Regions from separate parts of the Paenibacillus litoralis genome, predicted to be linked through region 3. Evidence: riboswitches for the same ligand, from Rfam matches in the RefSeq annotation. Region 3 holds a riboswitch; each other region holds the start of a gene.

What was found. A riboswitch is a leader RNA that binds a small molecule or an ion and turns the genes downstream of it on or off. The one in region 3 is predicted to bind ZMP and ZTP.
Region 1: another riboswitch for ZMP and ZTP. It lies ahead of ACKGJP_RS21735 (cyclodeaminase/cyclohydrolase family protein); the one in region 3 lies ahead of rpiB (ribose 5-phosphate isomerase B).
Region 2: another riboswitch for ZMP and ZTP. It lies ahead of ACKGJP_RS00715 (DJ-1/PfpI family protein); the one in region 3 lies ahead of rpiB (ribose 5-phosphate isomerase B).

What each region holds. Positions count from the first base shown of each region.
Region 1 covers NZ_CP176395.1:5,171,372-5,178,967, reverse strand. The annotation lists gene pduL (phosphate propanoyltransferase) at 1-544, shown strand, start outside; gene miaB (tRNA (N6-isopentenyl adenosine(37)-C2)-methylthiotransferase MiaB) at 725-2,314, shown strand; gene ACKGJP_RS21740 (RicAFT regulatory complex protein RicA family protein) at 2,386-2,850, shown strand; ZMP/ZTP riboswitch at 2,964-3,044, shown strand; gene ACKGJP_RS21735 (cyclodeaminase/cyclohydrolase family protein) at 3,108-4,628, shown strand; gene ACKGJP_RS21730 (HAD family hydrolase) at 4,642-5,352, opposite strand; gene ACKGJP_RS21725 (GNAT family N-acetyltransferase) at 5,741-6,292, shown strand; gene ACKGJP_RS21720 (DUF695 domain-containing protein) at 6,403-7,269, shown strand; gene ACKGJP_RS21715 (PH domain-containing protein) at 7,334-7,596, shown strand, end outside.
Region 2 covers NZ_CP176395.1:161,124-168,719, forward strand. The annotation lists gene uvrA (excinuclease ABC subunit UvrA) at 1-470, shown strand, start outside; gene ACKGJP_RS00700 (N-acetylglucosamine kinase) at 919-1,905, shown strand; gene ACKGJP_RS00705 (6-phospho-beta-glucosidase) at 1,898-3,208, shown strand; gene ACKGJP_RS00710 (GNAT family N-acetyltransferase) at 3,346-3,780, opposite strand; gene ACKGJP_RS00715 (DJ-1/PfpI family protein) at 3,852-4,451, opposite strand; ZMP/ZTP riboswitch at 4,519-4,597, opposite strand; gene ACKGJP_RS00720 (extracellular solute-binding protein) at 4,738-6,264, opposite strand; gene ACKGJP_RS00725 (carbohydrate ABC transporter permease) at 6,340-7,218, opposite strand; gene ACKGJP_RS00730 (ABC transporter permease) at 7,273-7,596, opposite strand, start outside.
Region 3 covers NZ_CP176395.1:53,254-60,849, forward strand. The annotation lists gene spoIIR (stage II sporulation protein R) at 1-755, shown strand, start outside; gene ACKGJP_RS00230 (L-threonylcarbamoyladenylate synthase) at 818-1,969, shown strand; gene ACKGJP_RS00235 (manganese efflux pump MntP family protein) at 2,121-2,681, shown strand; gene ACKGJP_RS00240 (low molecular weight protein arginine phosphatase) at 2,752-3,333, shown strand; ZMP/ZTP riboswitch at 3,472-3,552, shown strand; gene rpiB (ribose 5-phosphate isomerase B) at 3,731-4,189, shown strand; gene ACKGJP_RS00250 (TIGR01440 family protein) at 4,276-4,923, shown strand; gene glyA (serine hydroxymethyltransferase) at 5,048-6,304, shown strand; gene upp (uracil phosphoribosyltransferase) at 6,656-7,288, shown strand; gene wecB (non-hydrolyzing UDP-N-acetylglucosamine 2-epimerase) at 7,407-7,596, shown strand, end outside.

The sequences.
Region 1 (7,596 bases), 3.6 Mb from region 3:
ACATATTCATCTATCGCCAGTACATATAGACCGTTTGTTCGGTGAAGGCTATCCATTGACGATATTAAAGCAGCTGACGCAGCCCGGACAGTATGCGGCCGAGGAGACCGTAGCGGTCGTCGGGCCGAAAGGACGCTTCGAAGCGGTACGAATACTCGGACCTGCGCGGGGACGGTCGCAGCTTGAAATTTCGCGGACGGATGCGTTCTCGATCGGAGTCAATCCCCCCGTGCGGGAATCGGGCGACATTCAAGGAACGCCGGGCATAACGGTAATCGGTCCGAAAGGCGAGGTTCGGCTGGAACAGGGCGTGATCGTAGCTGCCCGACATATTCATTTTCATACTAGCGATGCGGCGGCCTTTGGGATTGTTGACAGACAGCTGCTAACCGTCAGGTTGAACGGCGAACGGCCTTTAATATTGGAGCAGGTTATTGCAAGAGTATCCGATCATTATGCGCTGGATATGCACATCGATACCGATGAAGCCAATGCGGCGGGCGTGAAGACAGGCGACACGGCGGATATCATGCAGGCTGAATGACGGAACGGTCCGGTTTGATTCCATTTACCGCTAAATCCTCTCCTTAGGCTGGATAGAGAGGATTTTATTTTTGTCAAAAAGCGAACATGGATTACCGAATGGTAAAATGTTATAATACGTTATTGGACTACTAAATCATAAAACGATGACATTTCAAGCATAGAGGGAAGTGAAACAAGCATGTCTAAGGAGAGTAATCAGCCAGCGGACTTAAAATCCGTCAAGGGCGACAAAGACTACTCCCAATATTTCGACTTTTCTAACGCGAAAGTCGTCAAGCAGGAAGACGGGAAAACAACATACCGCGTAAGCGGTCGGAATATTACGGTCAATGCGGCTCCAAGCCATAAAGACGAGAAAAGCAGGGGCAAGGAAGATATCCAAGTCCACTACGATTTCAGCATTCCGGAAGATATGAAAGAGTTCGGTAAGGATAAGTTCTACCTGATCACGACATACGGCTGTCAGATGAACGAGCACGATACGGAAACGATGATGGGTCTGCTGGAGCAAATGGGCTACCAGCGCACGGAAGATAAGCTTGCGGCGGACGTTATTTTGCTCAATACTTGCGCGATCCGCGAAAATGCGGAGGATAAAGTGTTCGGCGAGCTGGGGCATTTGAAGGCGCTCAAAGCCGAAAGACCGTCTCTCGTACTTGGCGTTTGCGGCTGCATGTCTCAAGAGGAAGCGGTTGTGAAGCGGATCATGCAGAAGCATGCGTTCGTGGACATGATTTTCGGTACGCATAACATTCACCGTCTGCCTCATTTGTTAAAAGACGCGTATTTCAGCAAGGAAATGGTTGTCGAGGTGTGGTCCAAGGAAGGCGACATTATCGAGAACCTGCCCAAAAAGCGCGAAGGCATTAAAGCATGGGTCAATATCATGTACGGCTGCGACAAGTTCTGCACGTACTGCATCGTTCCTTATACCCGGGGCAAGGAGCGGAGCCGGAGACCGGATGACGTCATTGCGGAAGTTCGGGATTTGGCGCGCCGCGGCTTCAAGGAGATTATGCTGCTCGGCCAGAACGTCAACGCCTACGGCAAAGATTTCGAGGATATCGACTATACGTTCGGAGATTTGATGGACGACATTTCCAAAATCGATATCCCGCGCGTCCGGTTCACGACTTCGCATCCCCGCGACTTCGACGATCGTTTGATCGAGGTGCTTAGCCAAAAAGGCAATTTGATGGAGCATATCCATCTGCCGGTGCAGTCGGGCAATACGGAAATTCTTAAACGAATGAGCCGCAAATATTCCCGCGAGCATTATCTTGAGCTGGTGGGCAAAATCCGCAAAGCGATACCGGACGCCGTACTGACGACCGATATTATCGTCGGTTTCCCGGGCGAGACGGAGGAGCAGTTCGAGGATACGATGTCGCTGGTTCGCGAAGTGAAATACGACTCGGCTTATACGTTCATCTATTCCCCGCGTGAAGGAACGCCTGCGGCCTCGATGGAGGATAACGTGCCCGAGCATGTCAAGAGAGCGCGCTTGCAGCGCTTGAACGACCTTATGAAAGAGCTTGGCAAACAAAGCAACGAGAGCTTGCGAGGCGAGATCGTAGAAGTGCTGATCGAAGGGGAAAGCAAAAACAACCCGGATGTGCTGTCGGCTCGCACGCGTACGAATAAGCTCGTTCATGTCGTTGCACCGAAGCAGTTGATCGGAACGATCGCACAGGTGAAAATTACCGAGCCACAGACGTGGGTGCTGTATGGAGATTTGATCCCGGAGTCCGTGCAACAAGCCATCTAAGGCAGGTTCCTTACAAAAAAAGAAAGGGAGAGGCGACTCTCTCCTAAATTTGATAAAAGGCAGGCGTCGATATGTCGGAGCATCATCACAATCATGAAGTCGAATCATGCGATATCCCGCATTACAATTCCACGGACCTGATCGTCCGTGAAGATATTATGAGCAAGGCGAAAGAACTCGCGGCGTTGATTTCTACATCGTCCGAAGTGGAGTTCTACCAGAAGGCGGAAAAGCAGATCGCCGATAACGATCATGTACAGAGCTTGATCAAGCAAATCAAGAAAAAGCAGAAGGAGATCGTCGCCTTCCAGAACACGTTCAAAAATCCGCAAATGGTTGAGAAAATCGAAGCCGAAATTACGTCCTTGCAGGACGAGCTCGATTCGATTCCGATCGTAACGGAATTCCAGCAATCGCAAAGCGATATCAACTATTTGCTGCAGCTGGTCATGTCGGTCGTTCGCGATACCGTTTCCGAGAAGATTCAAGTGGAAGCCGCATCGGCAGAAGCCGACCCGGCGAATTGCAGCGACTAAGACGGAAGGGGAAGACCGCGAGGTCTTCTTTTTTATTGTAGCGAGAGGGCAGCATCCGGCGGATGATTATTGTTGTGCGTTTCGCGTTCGTCTGATAAACTGATGGAAGCAGGGAAGCTGCGCGTAACTGGCGGAACGTGGACGACCACGGGGGAGCGCGCGGAACATAAAAGCCGTACGCCTGGGCGAAAGTATTCGACGATCATGTCGGGTGCTTTTTTTTGTTTTCGTACAAAAAATAGTTGGAGGCGAAGACGATGAATGAAATGACGCGTACAAAAAAGCTGCTTGGCAAACCGCTGGCCGACGAACTGGCAGCGTCCATCAAGGCCAACGTGGAAGCGTACCAAGAGCAGGGCGTGGCAGCCAGGGTTGCCGTAGTTTGGGTGGAGGGCGACCCTGCAACGGAATGGTATGTGAACGCCAAAAGAAAAACGGCGGAGAAGCTGGGCATCGCCTTCGATCTGTACCCGTTCCAAAGCGGGGCGGAGGAGCATGCGCTCGTAGACTGCATCCGATCGCTGAATCAAGACGAGAAGACGCATGGCATTATGGTGGAGCTTCCTTTGCCTAAGGCGATCGATGCGAAGCGGGTGACGGCAGCGATCGATCCGCTTAAAGATGTGGACGGATTAACGCCAGCCAATCGTCTTGCCTTGCTGTCAGGCGGACCCGGAATCGCGCCGGCTACGCCGCAAGCCTGCATCCGGTTGCTCAAGCATTATGGGATATCGCTTGCGGGCAAGCATGCGGTCGTGATCGGCAGAGGGGAGACGGTCGGCCAGCCCTTGTATCATTTGCTGCAGCGTGAGCAAGCTACGGTAACCGTCTGCCATTCCCGGACTGCCGATTTGGATAAGCATGTACGCCGGGCGGAAATCGTTTTTGCGGCAGCTGGACGCCGCGGGCTGGTGAGCGTCCAAGCGGCGCACGAGGAACTGATTGTGGTGGATGCCGGCATTAACGAGACGGAGGAGGGAAGCATCGCGGGGGATGTTGATCCCGATGTCCTGCGAGTGGCTGCGGCGATGACACCGGTACCGGGAGGAGTCGGTACGGTGACAACCATGATCTTGTTCGAAAATGTGCTTCGAGCCATGGATTGGCAGCGCGAAGAGCGGGTGAAACCATCTAAAGGTACGGACGCAGCGGCTGTCTCGGAGGAAGTGCCGTATGACGCCACGATTCGGTCGTTCCTGGCTGCGGCCGCTTCTGCGTCGCCTACGCCGGGCGGGGGAAGTATCGCAGCCTTAGCGGCGGCGCTAGGCGCTTCGATGACTTCCATGGTGGCAAAGCTGTCGACGGGTCCTAAGTTTGCGCAAACGGAGGCGGCGGCGAATACGCTAGCAGTAGAGATGGCGGCGGCGATCGCCCGGTCCGAATCGCTGCTTCATGAGGATATCCAAGCTTTTGAAGCGTACATGGCGGCCTTGAAACTTACAAAAGGGGCGTCTCGCGATGAAGCGCTGCGGGAGGCCGCACAAGCTGCCGCCGATGTGCCGCTGAGGCTTGCAAGGCTATGCACGGATGCGATTCGTGCGTCCGGGGCGATGGCGGAAACGGGGAACAAGACGGCGATCTCGGATCTGGGCATTGGCGTCCTGCTGCTGGAGGCTTCGCTGCAAGCCGCCCTATTGACCGTAGAAATCAACTTGCCGGCTTTAGGTGGCAGTCAGCTCGAACAAAAAATTCGCGGAGAAGCAAGCGCACTTCGAAATGAAGCTTATGTGAACAAGGAATCGGTGCTTGATACGGTATATCGACGGATAAGAGCATAAGGCAGGCGTATCGTCAAAAGAGATCGTCATGCAATTCCGTGACATTGCGGATGATAGCGAGCGGTTTGGCTAGCGATTCGGGAGCGGGTAAGCCGCTTCGGTTCAGCCAAACCGTTTTCATGCCCAGCAGGGAAGGGCCGACAACGTCATTCTCCCACGAATCGCCAACGAATAGCGTTTCCTCCGGAGTCGCTCCAAAATGACGAAGCGCTGCTTCGTAGATGGGGGCATGGGGCTTCGAATGGCCGATCGTATCCGAGCAGAAAAGGGAGTCTTCAGGAAAGAAGGGAGCAAGCCCCGCGCCTTCCAGCTTATCCATTTGCAGACGCAGCGTGCCGTTGGTTACGATCCCCAGCAGGTATGACCCGCTCAGCTTCTCCATAAACGATAGTCGTTCCTCATTCGGCCTAAGGTGTTTCCGAATGGCAGGTCGGAACAATTCGTCATACACCCCCGCATCTTCCTTCGTGGCCGCAACATGAAAGGCCGCTAACGCTCCGATAAAGCGCTGCTCCCTGAATGCCGTCAATGTGATTTGTTCGTCCAGGTAAAGAGGTTCTAGCGCGAGATCCAGCTTCTTAAACTCGGCGTAAAGACGGTCGGGATCAAGCCCCTTTGCAAGAGGGTGTGCCGCGAGGGCGAATTTGGAGCTTTCCGCCCAATATTCGTCGAAGAAGACGAGCGTATCGTCGAGATCGAAAAGAATCAATTTGCACGATTTCACAGAGGTTCCTCCCTTGAATGGTTAACGAACAATTTACCACATCCGGAATGGCCGGTAAACCGTTTTGTAACAAACGACAACAGGAGCCGCTAATCTTATACCTGTATTTTCTTGTATTCGGATTTTTGGCATCGGGTTCACAATCGGCGGCTCTTATGGTAATCTAGAGAACATTATTCCTTGCGTCTTATGAAGGATGGAAGATTTTTCTAACGCATAGGGATGCAAAGCCGAATCATGATCCGGCTGGAAATCGCATACAACGTACTGAAGAACGGGAAACGGCTGCCATTCTAGAGCTCCTCGATTTCATTGTCAAATTGTCGGGCTATACGCGTCCTGCGCCTAAATAGCCGGCTTGCGGACGCTATTGACGGGAGGAATATTTATGTTTTCTTACACGATTGACGAACATGTTTCGCTGCGGCTGCTGGAGTTTCGTGACGCAGAGCCGCTTTATGCGCTGATCCGAAGCTGCGGCCCGTATTTGCAGCAGTGGCTGCCGTGGGCGTATAGCCAGAACACCTTGGAATCGACGCAAGCGTTCATTCGCGGTTCGATGGCCCAATTTGCGGCAAACGACGGGTTTCAGGCGGGGATTTGGCATGACAACCGGATTGTTGGCGTTATCGGCTATCACCGGTTCGATTGGATGAACCGCTCGACAAGTATCGGCTATTGGCTTGGGGAGGGCTATCAGGGGCTTGGCATTATGACGAAAGCTTGCCAGGCTCTCGTGCATTTTGCTTTTGGAACTCTCGGCATGAACCGGGTGGAAATTGAATGCGCCGTCGAAAACCGGAAAAGCCGTGCCATCCCGGAGCGGCTTGGTTTTGTCCATGAAGGGTGCCGCCGAGAGCGTGAATGGCTGCAGGACCGCTATGTCGATCATGTCATGTACGGCATGCTTGCGTCGGAATGGCATGCGAAATTCTCTTAAGCCGTTTAAGCCGGCAGGCAGGAACAAGCGGGGGCTGTGTGGAAGTAATGTGCGGAGGACGATGGGAAGCTGGAATCAGGAGTCGTTCTTTAACGATAGCGAGGTGCTTCATGACGGAGGATTGGAATATTTTCGAGCGAAACACGGAACGGGAGAGGATGTCCCTTTTTCTGAATACGGGTTTGAAGCAGAACGACCCGCCAAATGGTTATACGATGCTGCTTTCGCTTACCGTGAATCTGTATCGGGCTTTGGGCAATCAGACGATCGGAGCGATCTATGAGCAGGTTTATAAGCTCGAAGACCGTTTGGAATCGCTCATGAGCCGGCAAGAAAACAAGGATAGGCTCGGCATCTACGTGGGGCGCTTGATGACAAGCTCGAAAGTCGAGCTGTTTTACTATATGAAAGACGGAAGCGAATACAAGCACGAGCTGGAGACGCTTATAAAAGCGTACGATCAATTTAATTTCACTTATGCGGAGCGGCCTGACGCGAATTGGAGCTTCTATACGGACTATTTGTATCCGACGCCTCTCGAGCAGCTTTATATGAGAAATGCGAGATTGTTTTATGGCTTACGGCAAAACGGCTACAAGCTTGATGTCGTGCGTCCGGTGCATCACGTCCTTTATTTCGACGGCCGGGAAAGCATGGATGTTTGCAAGCAAAAGGCGATCGCCCACGGGTTTAAGGTGGAGCTGACGGAGAATGTTACCGAGATGGGAAAAGGGCATAAGCTTGTGGTCAGCAAGCGGGTTGTGCTCGATATGGGGGCTTTGAACGGAATGGTCAGGGAGCTGTTCGAGCTGGCCGAAGCCCATGGAGGGAATTACGACGGCTGGGGTACGGACGCCAGCCGCCGCTTTACGGTCAGATTGCGTTTGGCCATGCGGAATCCCAGACTCATCGTCGCTGCTTTTGCAGTCATTATTTTAGCCGCCGCGACGTGGGAATTGCTGTCCTTCAACAAATAGCCGTTTTTTTTGTCCGGCTCCGCACATATCCATGATAGTAGGAAGTCAGGAAGGGGGGACGTGCATGGAAGAAGTGCTTTGGGAAGGCAAACCGTTTCAATTCGGTTGGCCGAGCTTTACGAAGTATACGTTAACCGGATCCAGAATTATTGTGGAGAAAGGCTTTTTCACGAAAAAAAGAGACGAAATCCGCCTGTACCGGATTCGGGACGTTTCGACCAAACGCAGTTTGTGGGAGCGTATGTTCAGAGTCGGCGACGTAACGCTCTACTCGACGGATGCCAGCAACCCGCAGTTAGTCATCCGCAACATACGTCGTCCGATCGA
Region 2 (7,596 bases), 110 kb from region 3:
ACCGTAAAATGCAATCGTTATTCGATGTCGGACTCGGCTATATGAAGATCGGCCAGCCGGCAACGACTTTGTCGGGCGGCGAAGCGCAGCGCGTGAAGCTTGCGGCGGAGCTGTACCGGCGCAGCACCGGCAAGTCGATCTATATTCTCGACGAGCCGACGACGGGGCTGCACATCGACGATATCGACAGGCTGCTTCGCGTGCTTCACCGACTTGTCGACAACGGCGAAACGGTGCTGGTTATCGAGCATAACCTGGACGTCATTAAGACGGCTGACTATTTGATCGATCTTGGACCGGAAGGCGGCAGCCGCGGCGGGTCGATTATTGCGACCGGAACGCCGGAGCAGGTTGTTCGCGTGGAAGGCTCATACACAGGGAAATACCTGAAGCCCATCCTGGAGCGCGACCGCGCAAGGACCGAAGCGGTGGAGCAGCAGCAGCGCGAGCTGGAAAAAGCGGTTTTATAGTCGATATGCGGAAGAGAGGGAGCGATTGAGGCCCCCTCTTTTTTTGCGATTGCTGCTAAAAGCCATGCTCACCATTCCGCTAACCTGCAAACGTTTGGATCCAAGAATGCCCAAGGATTTCCGTACCCTTTATGTCCGGTCTAGTGATTGACAGAAGCGAAGAAAGCGAATAGACTAAAATCACAAAATTAAAGCCCTTAAACATTTGCTAAATGTAGCGCAAGCCTATGATTAGGTATTGAGTAATTGTAGTATTATTATTCAAAAAAATTATAAACATTATCGGGACTTGTATTCAGAAGTGATATTGGCGGTTTATAATTTTTTTGCTCAAAAATTAAACCGTTTTAACTTTCGTTGGAAAGTGTTATACGGCGCTATCAAAAGGCGGTTGTCGTGTTCCAGGACGAGAGCGGCGACGCGTATAAGCGATAAAGGAGAGGGCAAAGTGGCCTATTATCTGGGGTTGGACGCAGGGGGAAGCAAAACGGTCGCCGTCATTACGGACGAACAAGGACGGATAAGAGGCAGCGGCCGAAGCGGCTGCGGTAATCATCAGATCGATTTGGAAATAGCGAGACGAAGTCTGCATGATGCGGTCGAGCAAGCGCTCCGCCAAGCGGATGTTACGGCTTCGCAAATCGATTTCGCTTATTACGGACTTGCCGGTGCAGACCGTGAAGCCGATTTTCGCATCCTTCGCCCGATGGTGACGGAGCTGGGTATAGCCAATCACGATTTGGCTTGCGATACGATTATCGCGCTGCGGGCAGGGACGTACCGGCCCTATGGCATCGTGGCGATATGCGGCAGTGGCATTAATAGCGCCGGCATCAACCGCAGCGGTCAGACGTATCAATGCGGCGGCTTTGGCCACGATTACGGCGATTGGGGCGGAGGAAGCTTTCTTGCGACCGAGGCCTTTAGAGCCGTCATACGCTCGTGGGAAGGACGGGAAGAACCGACACTGCTAACGGATCTCCTGCTGAACGCATTCGGGTTTGACGGTGCGGAAAAGATGTTTCACGACTTTCTCGATCATCCGCGCAGAGTACCGCTTCAGGCTGTAAAGCTGTTGTTTGAGGCGGCAGAAGCAGGCGACGGAGCGGCGATAACCATATTGCGCCATCAAGGCGTCGAAATTGGTAAATCTGCAGCTGCCGTGATTAAGAAGCTTAGTATGCAGGAAGAAGTATTCGATCTTGTCCTCGCAGGGAGCGTGCTGACGAGAGGGGATGCCAAATTCGTTCACCCCTACATCGAAGCGTATGCGCATGCAGTCGCACCCGGCTGCAGCTTGCGGGTTCTAACCATGGAGCCGGTAGTCGGTGCCGTATTGCTTGCGATGGATAAAGCGGGAGCTGCCATCGAGTCGGATGTCTACGAACGGCTGAGCGCCATCAACAACTTGGAAGGAAGTGGACAAAGTGAGTAACGCAAACGGATTGAAGGTTGTCGTCATCGGCGGAGGCTCCTCCTACACGCCGGAACTGATCGAAGGCTTTATCCTGAATCATGAGAGGTTCCCGGTGACCGACATTTGGTTAGTCGACATTCCGAAAGGCGAGCATAAGCTGCGGATCGTCGGACAGCTGGCACAACGGATGGTCGAGAAATCGGGATTGCCGATTTCCCTTCGACTCACGCTTGATCGCCGCGAAGCGCTGCAGGGGGCGCATTTCGTTTCTACGCAAATGCGCGTGGGCCTCCTGCAGGCACGGATATGGGACGAAACGATTCCGCTCAAATACGGCGTTATCGGCCAAGAGACGACTGGCCCAGGCGGTATGATGAAGGCGCTTCGCACGATTCCCGCATTGCTGGACATCTGCCGCGATATGGAGGAGCTGTGTCCGGATGCATGGCTGCTTAACTTTACGAATCCCGCCGGGATGGTGACGGAAGCGATACAGAAATATTCATCCATCCGCTCGATCGGCTTGTGCAACGCGCCGATCGGCGTATATAAATGGCTGACGGGTCTATATGACGTCAAGGCCGATCGCATTTACGCCGAATTCGTTGGCTTGAACCATCTGCACTGGATCACGCAGGTGCGCATCGACGGGGAATCGAAGTTGGAGGAGCTGCTTGCCGAAGGCGAAGCGTACTCTGCCAAGAACGTGCCGGGCTTGAACTGGAACGCTGAGCTGATTCGTTCGCTGGGTGCCATTCCATCCTACTACTTGAAATATTACTATTTGCAAAAGGAAATGTTCGAGGAGCAGCAGACGTCTTCGGCTAAGGAAGGAACCCGCGCCGAGGTGGTGAAGCGGGTAGAGGACGAGCTTTTCGAGCTGTATAAGGATCCGAACCTGTCGGAAAAGCCGAAGCAGCTTGAAAAACGCGGCGGCGCCTACTATTCCGAAGCGGCGGTTAACCTGATGAAATCGCTGTACAACGATACGCGCGACATTCAAACGCTTAACGTAAGCAATCGCGGCATTCTCGATTTCCTACCGGCGGATGCTTGTATCGAGGTCAACTGTGTCGTAACGAAGCAGGGGCCGATTCCGCTTCCGGTATCGCACATTCCGCTTGCGGCCAAAGGCTTGATCCACGCAGTCAAATGCTACGAGCAGTTGGCCATCGAAGCGGCCGTTCACGGCGATCGCGGGCTTGCGCTGCAGGCGTTGACGCATCATCCGCTTGTGCCGTCGGCGAATGTTGCCGAGAAGATGCTGAACGAAATGCTCGAGCAGCATAAAGCATATTTGCCGAACTTTTTTCGCTCCTAGGGGGGCAATGAACGAACAGTCCGGGTTGTATCTTACAGCACCGGACTGTTTTCATACCTTGTGGTTAAAAGTAGGAGAGGTAGGCTGTCTGGGTATAATAAGGACGCCGAACTAATGTTACGCTTATCAAGCAGCATTCAATATTCCTTCCGCAGCGTTTTCACGAACGTGACCCTATCGAAGGCGGGGGCAAAGTAATCTTTTTCCCAGGCGGCCGTTTCAAAGCCCAGATCGCGATAAAAGCGAAGTGTAGGCCCGGTATCGGCATGGCCGAGCGTATAGAGCATTACTTTGGCGGCATCTTGCTCCCGAATGTCCCTGCAAACGTGGTCGATCAACGCTCTGCCGATTCCCTGACGCGCATGCTCCTTGGAAACGACGACGCCTACGATTTCATAAAGCCCGACCTCATCATTGTAAATAAAACCGGTATGTCCCGCGATTTCTCCATCGCCGGCAAGCGCCACATAGTAAGCGCTAGGCTTGCAGCCTTCAGCTTCCCAGAACGACCGCCACCGGTCCGGATACCTCATTCTGACAAAGCTCGGAAACTGCAGCGGATATTGCGCCATCAAGGCGTCGATAGCGGCTCCTTCGCCATTTTGAAGCGGTCTAATAAGTATCGTTCTCACTCCCGTTTCGATTAATCAAAAGGCATGTCTAGGTCCGTCATTCGGCCGGGGCGATAATAAGGATAATCCATGGCTGCCTGAACCTTCCTGACGAAATCGATGCCCGCTAGCGACTCTACGAAAAACAACCCCAGGTCGATAGAGGCGGAAACGCCGCCGCCGGTAAAAACGTTGCCGTCACGGACGATGCGGGTTTTGAGCACGGTGTCGCAATAGGGCGCGAGCAGATCGTAGGCGGACGGATTCGTCGTAGCCTGCTTGCCGTTCAGAAAGCCGGCGGCTCCCAGCAGCAACGCACCTGTGCATACGGACACCTTGTATTCGGCTTTGGCGGCCGTCTGCAGCCAGGCGATGAAATCGGCGTCGTGCCTCAGCTGCCTCGTGGGTATTCCGCCCGGAACGAATACGACATCGTAACCGGACAGATCGGGGCGAACATGCCCGATTTTGATCGTCATGCCGCGATCGTCGGTAATTTCCGCTTTGTCCGCGCATAGATCCCACGTTAAGTCTTCCTTTGCTTTCATGATTTTCAGCCACGATACGGCGTCATAAAAGCCGATAAAATCCAAGGACGTCATCCCGTCGAACAAAATGTACGCGATCCTCAAGCCGTTCACCCGCCTTTCCTTCATTCGGATTCGAATAACAAAAAGAAGCACTCGATCGCAAGATCAAGCACTTCGCCCAGGCGTACGGCCGTTATCGATGCGCTCCCTCATGGTTCTCCATGTTTACGCCAGTTACGCATCGTTCGATTTGATGACATTTATGTTACTCGAATATTCTGAAAATTACAAGAACAGTTTTCAAGATAGTTTTCTTTATTTTGTTAGATCGAGCTGTCCTTCCGCATAAAAAGGGCCTTCGAACAAATGTTCGAAGGTCTCTTTTCTCCTATTTCTTGTTGATTTTCGCGTAGGCTTCCTCATATTCTTTAATGATTTGGTCGCCGCCGGTTTTGCGCCATTGCTCGACCGCTTTGTTCCAGCCTGTCTCGTCGATTTCACCCATGATGAATTTCGTCGTGGCGTCGCTGATGATTTTGGACAGCTCGCTGCCCTTCTCGATATTGGTTTGCGAAATGAGCGCTTGCACCGGATTTTGGATAGCCGTCGGGAAGTTGTCGATCTGCATTTGCAGCGCTTTTTCCAAGATCGGCGAGTTATTGCCCTTCATCGCTTTGGACGAATCGTCAAACCGCATGAATTCGTAAGAGGCTATGTCCGTATTGAATTTCTGGGCGTCGGTACGAACCGGCTTGCCGTTCTCCATCTTGTAGGTCGAGCCCTCGAAGCCCCAAGTGAACAGGTTCTGCATGTCCGGATCGGCCAATTTGTCCATATAGCCCAAGATTTGTTTGAGCTGGACCTCGGTTTTGACGCTTGTTTTCGGGAACATGAACTGCGGCGGGAATGCGCCCCGGGTAACGACTCTGACGCCCTTCGGCCCTTCGATTCTGCTGATGACGTCCAGCTTCGCCTGCGGGAACGCTTTGTACAGATCGACGTAGCGGGACTCGACTTCTTCCAGTGCGGCGAATAGCATGCCGGATTTGCCTTTGTTAATCATGTCGAAATCGTTTTTGTTGACGGCAAAATCCTTGTTCATAATATTCTCGTCGTAGAACGATTTGTACAGCTTCAGCGCATCCATGTATTCCTTGGTCATAAAGGAGGGGGTGAGCTTGCCATCCTTCAGATCGAATTGGTTCGGCCCTCCGAACCAGGCTACGAACAGCTCGAAGCCGTTAGTGCCGGCTCCGCCGACGGCGATGGTGTCCTGTTTGCCGTTTTTGTCCGGATCGTTGAATGTGAACGCGCGCATCACCTTGATCAACTCGTCCAGCGTTTTGGGCTGCTGCATGCCTAAATTATCGAGCCAGTCCTGGCGAATGACGATGCCGTTGCGCGCTTGGGGGATATACTTGTAAATCCCGTAAATTTTGCCGTCGAAGGCGCTGTCCTTCAGCATTTGCTCGTTGATTTTGCTCAGGTTCGGATAATCCTTCAAGAGAGGCCCGATCTCCCAAAACATGCCCGAGCGGACCGCGTTGACCAAGCCGGCGTTTTTGTTGCCGTTCGCTAGTACGTACAAAATTTGCGGCAAATCCTGAGAGGCGATACTCGCGTTCATCTTGTCCTGATAGGCGGAGCCCGGCGTCCAGACGATATCGAGCTTCGTATTCGTATGCGTCTGTACCTTTTTCAGCGTTTCCCCGTCCTGTTTAGGCGGCTCGGCATTCCAATACGGCACCATCATTTTGATGGCAAGCGGTTCTTTCGACTTCGGGGATTCCGCTTTAGGCGAGCTGTCTGCCTGCTTCCCGCCATCAGTCGTTGCGCTGCCACCGCAGCCGGCGACAAGCGCTCCCGTCAAACCGATTGCAAGAACGGCAGCCGTCGTATGCTTCCATGTTTTCATGTACATCGCCCCTTCAATAATTGTTGTATGATACATCTTCAGTCCGCAAGATGCAATCACCGGTTCGGTTTGCTCTTACCCTTTGATCGAGCCGAGAAAAACGCCTTTGGCGAAATGCTTCTGCAGCAAAGGGTAGACGAGCAGGATCGGTACGGTCGCGACGACGATCGACGCCATTTTGACAGTCTGGCTGGGCGGGACGAAGGTCGCGTCGAACGTGCTGGAATCGCCGATGCCGCCTTCCGACAAGATGACGATCTGCCGCAGCAGCACCTGGATCGGCCATTTCGTATGGTCGTTCAAATACAGGATCGCGTTGAAAAAGGTGTTCCAATGACCGACCGCGTAAAACAGCGAGAACGTCGCGATCGCCGGCATGGAGAGCGGAAGCACGATCCGGATCAAAATACCGAGGTCGTTGCAGCCGTCGATTTTGGCCGATTCCTCAAGCCCGTCGGGCAACTGCTGGAAAAAGTTTTTCAGCACGATCAGATTGAAGGCGCTGATCGCGCCGGGGATAATGAGCGCCCAGTACGTGTTGATCATCCCAAGCGACTTCACGACCAAATACGTCGGAATCATGCCGCCGCTGAACAGCATCGAGAAGACGATCAGCAGCATGATCGGCTTGCGTCCTTTCAGATGGGAGCGGGCGAGCGGATACGCCATCAAAATGGTGAACACCAGATTCACTAGCGTTCCGGCGAGCGTGACCAAAATCGTTACGATCAGGCTTCGCGAAAGCGTTTCGGTGGAAAAAATGTATTTGTACGCGTCCAGCGAAAATTTCGTAGGCAGCAGGACGAACGTTTTCTGAACCAGCACCTCGGAGGCCGTGAACGAAGCGCTGATCACATACAGGAACGGCAGGAAGGTAGCCAGGGAGAACGCTAGCAGAATGCCGTAAATGCACGTGTCGATCAGGCGGTTGCCCCATGTTTTACCTTCGATCATCGGATTCACCTCGCTTTAGGGTAACGACGGCAGCGGAACGGAGAGACGGCTTATTCAATAGACGCCCTCCTCGCCGAATTTTTTGGCTAAATAATTGGCTCCTGCGACAAGTACGAAGCCGACCACCGATTTGAACACGCCGATGGCGGTGCTGTAGCTGAATTGCCCTTGCGTAATGCCGCTCGTATACACATACGTGTCAAACACCTCGCCGACTTCCCGGTTAAGCGGGTTGAGCATCAGGTAGATCTGCTCGAAGCCGTTGTCGAGGAACGTGCCCAGCCGCAGGATGAGCAGAATCACGATCACGTTCCGGATCGACGGCAGCGTAATATGCCACAGCTGACGCCAACGGCTGGCTCCGTCCATGCGGGCCGC
Region 3 (7,596 bases):
CATGCTGGGAAACGAATAAATCGAATGCGGCGGTTGTCGGCTCGGACATTCCGTCGGAAGCGATCCGTCTTCGCATATTGGCCAACTCCGACGCCGTTCAGGATCAAGCGATCAAACGCGTCATCCGCGACGCGATCATCGCCGAAATGGACAAATGGGTGAGCGAGCCGCAAGGCATCGACGAGGCCCGGCAGATCGTGCGTGATCATTTGCCGGAGCTTGGCGCCCTGGTAGGCAAGCAGCTGGAGGAGCACGGTTACGCGTACGGATACAGCGTAGAGCTCGGCATCGTACCGTTTCCGACGAAAATGTACGGCAACCGCATCTATCCCGCAGGGGAGTATGAAGCGCTGCGGGTGACGCTCGGCAAAGGCGAAGGACAAAACTGGTGGTGCGTGCTGTTCCCGCCCTTGTGCTTCGTGGATGCGGCGTCGGGTGAAGCGGTAGCCAAAGACAAGGACACAGCAGATGTCCGTCAAACGGCAAATACGGCGAAGCCCGTGCAAACGTCGGTAAAAGCACCGAAAGAAGACAACAAGCGCAGCGGCAGTGCAGAGTCCTTATCGAAGCAGAACGCGAAGGATAAGGAAACGAAGCTGGAAACGTCCGCCAAAGGCACGAAAGTGGTAGTTTCCGCTTCGGGCACGCAAAAAACGGTGGAAGCGGATCAGCTTGGCGAACGTCCGGCTATGAAATTTTTCATCTGGGAAAAAATCAAGTCGATTTTCTCCGCCATTAAAGGCTGGTTCTCCTGATTTCGTGACAGCGTCCGACTAGCGAGGTATAATGACAACAAAAAACGCAGAGGATTCTATTGATGAAAACGAAAAATTGGGCAGTCGGCAAGGAACTCCTACCGGACCGGCTGTCTATCATACAAGAAGCGGCCGAATTTCTCCGCGCGGGGAAATTGGTCGCTTTTCCAACGGAAACGGTATACGGGCTCGGCGCGGATGCGCGAAGCACCGAAGCGGTGGAAGGCATTTTCCGGGCAAAAGGGCGGCCTTCCGACAACCCGCTGATCGTCCATATCGCGGATAAGTCTCAGCTGCACGATCTGGTCGATCGCGTGGATGAGACTTCTTGCCGTCTCATGGACGCTTGCTGGCCGGGACCGCTTACGCTCGTGCTGCCGGTCAAACCCGGCGCTGTGTCGCCACGCGTGACGGCGGGCCTCGCGACCGTCGCCGTGCGCATGCCCGAGCATCCGCTCGCGCTCGCGCTGCTGCGCGCCGCCGGCTGCCCGGTCGCTGCGCCTAGCGCGAACCGCTCCGGCCGGCCGAGCCCGACCGAGGCGCAGCACGTGCGCGACGACCTGGACGGCCTGATCGACGGAATCGTCGACGGCGGGCCGACCGGGGTCGGCGTCGAGTCGACCGTCGTCGAGGTCGATGCGGACGGACGCGTGCACGTGCTGCGCCCGGGGGGCGTCAGCGCGGAGCGGTTAGCGCAGCTCGTGCCGGAGGCGCAGATCGTTGCGGCGGCGCACGATGACGGCGCAGACGGCTACGGCGCGGTGGCCGCCGGCGGTGCTGCGGGCCCGGACGCGCCGGCGGGCGGCAGAGACGGCGGCGCGCAGCCGCTGACGGCCACGGCGCCGAAGTCGCCCGGCATGAAGTACGCGCATTACGCGCCGCGAGGCCGGCTTACGCTCGTCCGCGGGGACTCCGCCGAGCGGGTGGCGGCTTATATCCGGCAGGAGCTTGACGCGGCGCGGTCGCGCGGCGAAGTAACCGGCGTCCTGACGGTTGCGGAGCGCGCTTCGTTGTATACGGCCGATCTCGTCGTGCCTTGCGGAAGTCTTGCAGAGCCGGAGTCGGTTGCACGCGGCCTGTATGCGGCGCTGCGCCGGTTTGACGACGCCGGAGCGACGTTCATTTTGGCGGAAACGCCGGAGGAGCGGGGCATCGGCGCGGCCGTCTTGAACCGCTTGCGCAAAGCGGCTGCGGATCGCGTTGTGGAGGTATAGCAATAGAAGGAAGCCGCGTTAGCCGCTTATTTTCATAGCCGGACTTATAGGACTTGTCCTGCCATTTGGATTCCGAAACGTTCCGTACAAGCATCTTTCCCAAGTTGTCCGCATATGTTGAACAAGGACAGGCGGATCGGAGGGACGGGATATGGATACGGCGGCGGCGATGTGGGGACAGCTTGCCACGCTGCTGGTGATGGCGTTTGCGCTAGGCTTGGACGCATTTTCGCTCGGCATCGGAATCGGCATGAAAGGAATCCGGTTCATTCACATTTTGAAAATCGGCTTGATCACCGCTTTGTTCCATGTGCTGATGCCGTTGTTCGGAATGTTTACCGGCTACTATGTAGGGACGCTGCTCGGCAATGTGGCAACCGCTGCGGGCGGGGGTCTTTTAATTCTCCTTGGAGGGCATATGCTGTATAGTGCGCTGAAGGGAGAGGACGCTCCGTCGTTCGATCACGGCACGCTGTGGGGCATCGTGCTTCTGGCGCTGACGGTCAGCGTCGATTCGTTCTCGGTCGGCGTTTCGTTCGGGATGTTCGCCTCGGACTTCTTGCTTACCGTACTGTTGTTCGGCACCTTCGGCGGCATCATGTCGATCCTCGGGCTGTGGCTGGGGCGAAGTGCGGGCCTTTGGGTCGGCGAGTACGGAGAAGCGTTCGGCGGCATCATCTTGCTCGTTTTCGGCATCAAATTTTTGCTGTAGCGCGCTTTTTGCTACAATGGAAGCATACCACTACCTATAACTCGCTCGCGAGAGAAGGGGGCGAAACGATATGGCTCATCGCATTTTGTTCGTCTGTACGGGGAATACATGCCGAAGCCCGCTGGCCGAAGGGCTTTTGCGGATATTGGCGGGGGTGAAGGGGCTTCCGGTCGAAGTAAAGTCGGCCGGCGTAGCCGCGATGGACGGCTGCTCCGTATCGGCGCATTCGGCATCGATTTTGCGTGACAAGGGGTTTACGGGTTCGATTACGTCCCAAACGCTCACCGGCCAACTCGTCGGCTGGGCTGATTTGATTTTGACCATGACGGTTAACCATAAACGGTCGGTCATTCAGCAGTACCCGGATTCCGCGGACAAAACGTTCACGCTCAAAGAGTACGCCGAGGACGACGCAAGGGTGCTTGAGGCCGTCCGCGAGCACGGAGAGCTGAGCGCGGAGCTTCATATGAAGCAGGCCCTTGGCCAGCCTATAAGCCCGCAGGAATGGGGGAGGCTGCGCGATATGGCCGATCGGCTGCCGAATTACGATATCGCCGACCCGTACGGCGGCTCCAAAGCCATGTATGAGCATTGCGCGGCGGAAATCGAAAGCAGCCTATATAAATTGCAGGGCCGCTTGAGAGCGGATTGACCGCTTGGCGGGGGCTCCCGGCGCTTCGGTATTCTCTTGCGAGGCGCCGCCTGCTCCCTACCGATTTTAGCAAGATGCGGCAGGCATCCGGAATCTTTACAGCGCGGCAGGAATGCGTTATGATAGGGGTAAGTGAATAGGACTCAATGTAACTGGCGACAAGTGGGAATAACCACAATGGAGCATTGAGGGAATCGGCCGGTCGCCTGGGCAAAGAGCAACGACGTGGAAGCACGCGTGTGCTCTTTTTCTGTTTTCCGGCAAGAATAGGTTATACTAAGGGAAGTGCCTGGACTACGGAATTTGCAAGAAGCCGGAACGCTGATCGTTCCCGGAATGGAAGCGGCTTTTCTGTAAAGGTACGACGAGTACGGATTTTGAGGAAAGAGGTGTCCTTATGAAAATTGTTATTGGTTCCGATCACGGCGGTTTTGCGTTAAAAGACGGCATTAAGGCGCTGATTACCGAAATGGGGCATGAGGTTATCGACGTGGGCTGCGACTGCACCGATTCCGTCGATTACCCGGATTACGCGCTGCCGGTATGCGAGCAGGTCGTATCCGGCGAGGCCGACCGCGGTATTCTGATTTGCGGGACGGGGATCGGCATGTCGATCGCGGCCAACAAAATTCCCGGCATCCGCTGCGCGCTCGTACACGATACCTTCTCTGCTAAAGCGACGCGCGACCATAACGATTCCAATGTGCTGGCGCTGGGCGAACGCGTTATCGGGCCCGGACTCGCTGCGGAAATCGTGCGTATTTGGGTAGAGACGCCATTCTCGCATGGACAGCGTCACGAAACCCGCGTTGGCAAAATCAAGGCGCTGGAAGACAAGTATTCCATCCACCCGTAAGGGAACAGGAAGAAGGCGCCCGATTGGCGGCTTTCTAACAGCGCCAGGGTATATCCGGACGCCACTAACGGAAAGGGGATGCCGCAATGCAGTCATCAGACGTCAAACCGGAAGAAATCGCAACCGAACAATCCGCCAGCGTCGATCCGAAAGCTGCGCTGGACAAGATCGAGGCGGACGTCGAGACGGTACTCGGGGAGCTCATCCAAGCGGGACGGGTGCAGCCGGGCCAGATCGTCGTCATCGGTACGAGCACGAGCGAAGTACTTGGCCGCCACATCGGAACGGCCGGCACCCTTGAAGTGGCGGAACGGCTGTACCGCGGCATCATGCGGGTAAGGGCCAAAGCCGGCTTCTATCCGGCCTTCCAGTGCTGCGAGCATCTGAACCGCGCGCTTGTAATCGAGCGCGAGCTGCTGGCCCGCAGCCCGCAGCTTGATGAGGTATCGGTGATTCCGGTGCCTAAAGCGGGCGGATCGATGGCCGCTTATGCGTACCGGCACCTTAAGGAACCGGTGCTGGTGGAAGAGATAGCCGCGCATGCGGGCATCGACATCGGCGGCACGCTGATCGGGATGCATTTGCGGCGCGTTGCCGTTCCGCTGCGTCCTTCGATCCGCGTGATCGGCCAGGCTCCGGTACAGCTCGCTTACACGCGTCCGAAGCTGATCGGCGGCGTGCGCGCCGTCTATACGGAGGAAGCCGCCGGCGAAGCGGGCGGGAGCTGTTCTTAACGCCTAAGCGTTCATTCAAGGTTAAAGGCTAACGCTCAGCGTTGCCGGTATCATTTTTTCTTATCGATTAATGGGAAGCATCATCTAACCGTCTATAACGACTACGACTCAGGAGGAATCAAACATGGATCATTTGCGTAAAGCGGACCCGAAAGTATTGGAAGCGATGAATTTGGAGCTGGGCAGACAGCGCGACAAAATCGAGCTGATCGCCTCGGAAAACTTCGTTAGCCCTGCCGTTATGGAAGCTATGGGATCGGTATTGACGAACAAATATGCGGAAGGCTACCCGGGCAAGCGTTTCTACGGCGGCTGCGAATATGTCGACGTTGTGGAAGACATCGCGCGCGATCGCGCTAAGGAATTGTTCGGCGCGGAGCACGCGAACGTTCAGCCTCACTCCGGCGCGCAAGCAAACTTGGCTGTATATTTGGCTACGGTAAAACCAGGCGATACCATTTTGGGCATGAACCTGGCGCACGGCGGCCATTTGACTCACGGCAACCCGGCTAACGCATCCGGCCTTCTGTACAATTTCGTCGCATACGGCGTCAACGAGCAAACGTTCCGCATCGATTACGACGAAGTCCGCAAAGCGGCTTTCAAGCATAAGCCTAGAGTAATCGTTGCAGGCGCAAGCGCGTATCCGCGTACGATCGATTTCGAAGCATTCGCGCAAATCGCTAACGATGTAGGCGCGCTGTTCATGGTTGACATGGCGCACATCGCGGGCCTTGTTGCAACGGGCTTGCACCCGAATCCGGTGCCGCACGCGCATTTCGTTACGACGACGACGCATAAAACGCTTCGCGGTCCGCGCGGCGGGATGATCCTTTGCCGGGAAGCATGGGCGAAGGAAATCGACAAAGCGGTATTCCCGGGAACGCAAGGCGGTCCTTTGATGCACGTTATCGCCGCTAAGGCGGTATCGTTCGGTGAAGCGCTGCAACCTTCGTTCAAAACGTATGCACAGAACGTCATCGACAACGCCCAAGCTATGGCGCAAGAGCTGATTGCCCAAGGACTCGACATCGTGTCCGGCGGTACCGACAATCACCTGCTGCTCGTTGACCTGCGTAACATCAACTTAACCGGTAAAGTGGCTCAGCACATTCTCGATGAAGTCGGTATCACGGTTAACAAGAACGCGATTCCGTTCGATCCGACCAGCCCGTTCGTAACAAGCGGTATCCGTCTCGGTACGCCTGCGGCGACTTCCCGCGGATTTGACCAAGCGGCCATGAAGTCGATCGCCCAAATGATCGCACTGACGCTCAAAAACCCGAACGATGCTGCGGTTCACGATAAAGTGCGCGGTATGGTTGCCGATTTGACGGCGCAATACCCGATGTATCCGGGCCTTACCTATAGTCAGGTATAATCGGCATTCCTTTTCATAGAAGCGGGTCGCTTGCGACCCGTTTTTTTGCACGATTTCGGGTCGAAGCCTGATCATCGTCTCGCTAGCGGGCAAACGGTTCGGAATGAAGCATGGCGGGGGAGGCGCGATTCTGGAAAATAAGGGTGATGCGCCGGTTAATCGGGATTATTCTGATATTTTTCGACGCGTTTCGGGAACGATTTATAAAAGACGACAAATGCGATACTGCATGTTGAACGATTGTGGTATAATAAGCAAGGTTTCTGTAAATTCCTGTTGACAACAGGCTTAGAACGTGAGTAACGCATGGGAAGCGCCTGTCATGTAAGCAGAACAATCGGGAGGAACAACATGGGTAACCTGTTTGTTTGCGATCACCCTTTGATCCAGCACAAACTAACGTACATACGTGATAAAAATACGAAGACGAAAGATTTCCGCGAGCTGGTGGACGAGGTGTCCTCGCTCATGGCGTACGAGATTACGCGCAACGTCGCTCTCGAGCAAGTGGAGGTGGAGACGCCTGTTACTAAGGCTACCTGCCGTATCGTGTCCGGAAGCAACAAGATCGGCTTGATCCCGATCCTGCGTGCCGGGCTAGGCATGGTCGACGGTATGCTGAAGCTGATGCCTACGGCTGAAGTGGGACACATCGGGCTCTACCGCGATCCGCAAACGCTGCAGCCGGTGGAGTATTACGTGAAGCTGCCGACCGATCCGACACAGCGCGAGCTGATCGTCATCGATCCGATGCTGGCGACAGGCGGATCCGCAATCGCGGCAATCGATCTTCTGAAAAAACGGCAATGCACCCGCATCAAGCTGATGTGTCTGATCGCTGCGCCGGAAGGCGTTGCTGCCGTACAGAAGGCACATCCGGACATCGATATTTACGTCGCGGCCGTTGACGAGTATTTGAACGACCACGGGTATATCGTTCCCGGTCTTGGGGATGCGGGAGACAGGCTGTTCGGCACCAATTGATTACGATGTAAAGAATAGGCGGCTACAGCGCCATGCTGCGCTCCGCCTTTTTGCGGCGAATGCGGCAGCGGAGCAACTGGTTTTGCGGCTCTACATGGATGATGGGGGGAATAATCGGATGAAACGCATCAAAGTCATGACCATATTCGGGACGCGTCCCGAGGCGATCAAGATGGTTCCGCTCGTTCTCGAGCTGCAAAAATATCCGGAGCAAATTGAATCGGTCGTTTGCGTGACCGCTCAGCACCGGCAAATGTTAGATCAGGTGCTGGAATTGTTTCACGTGAAACCGGATTACGATCTCGACG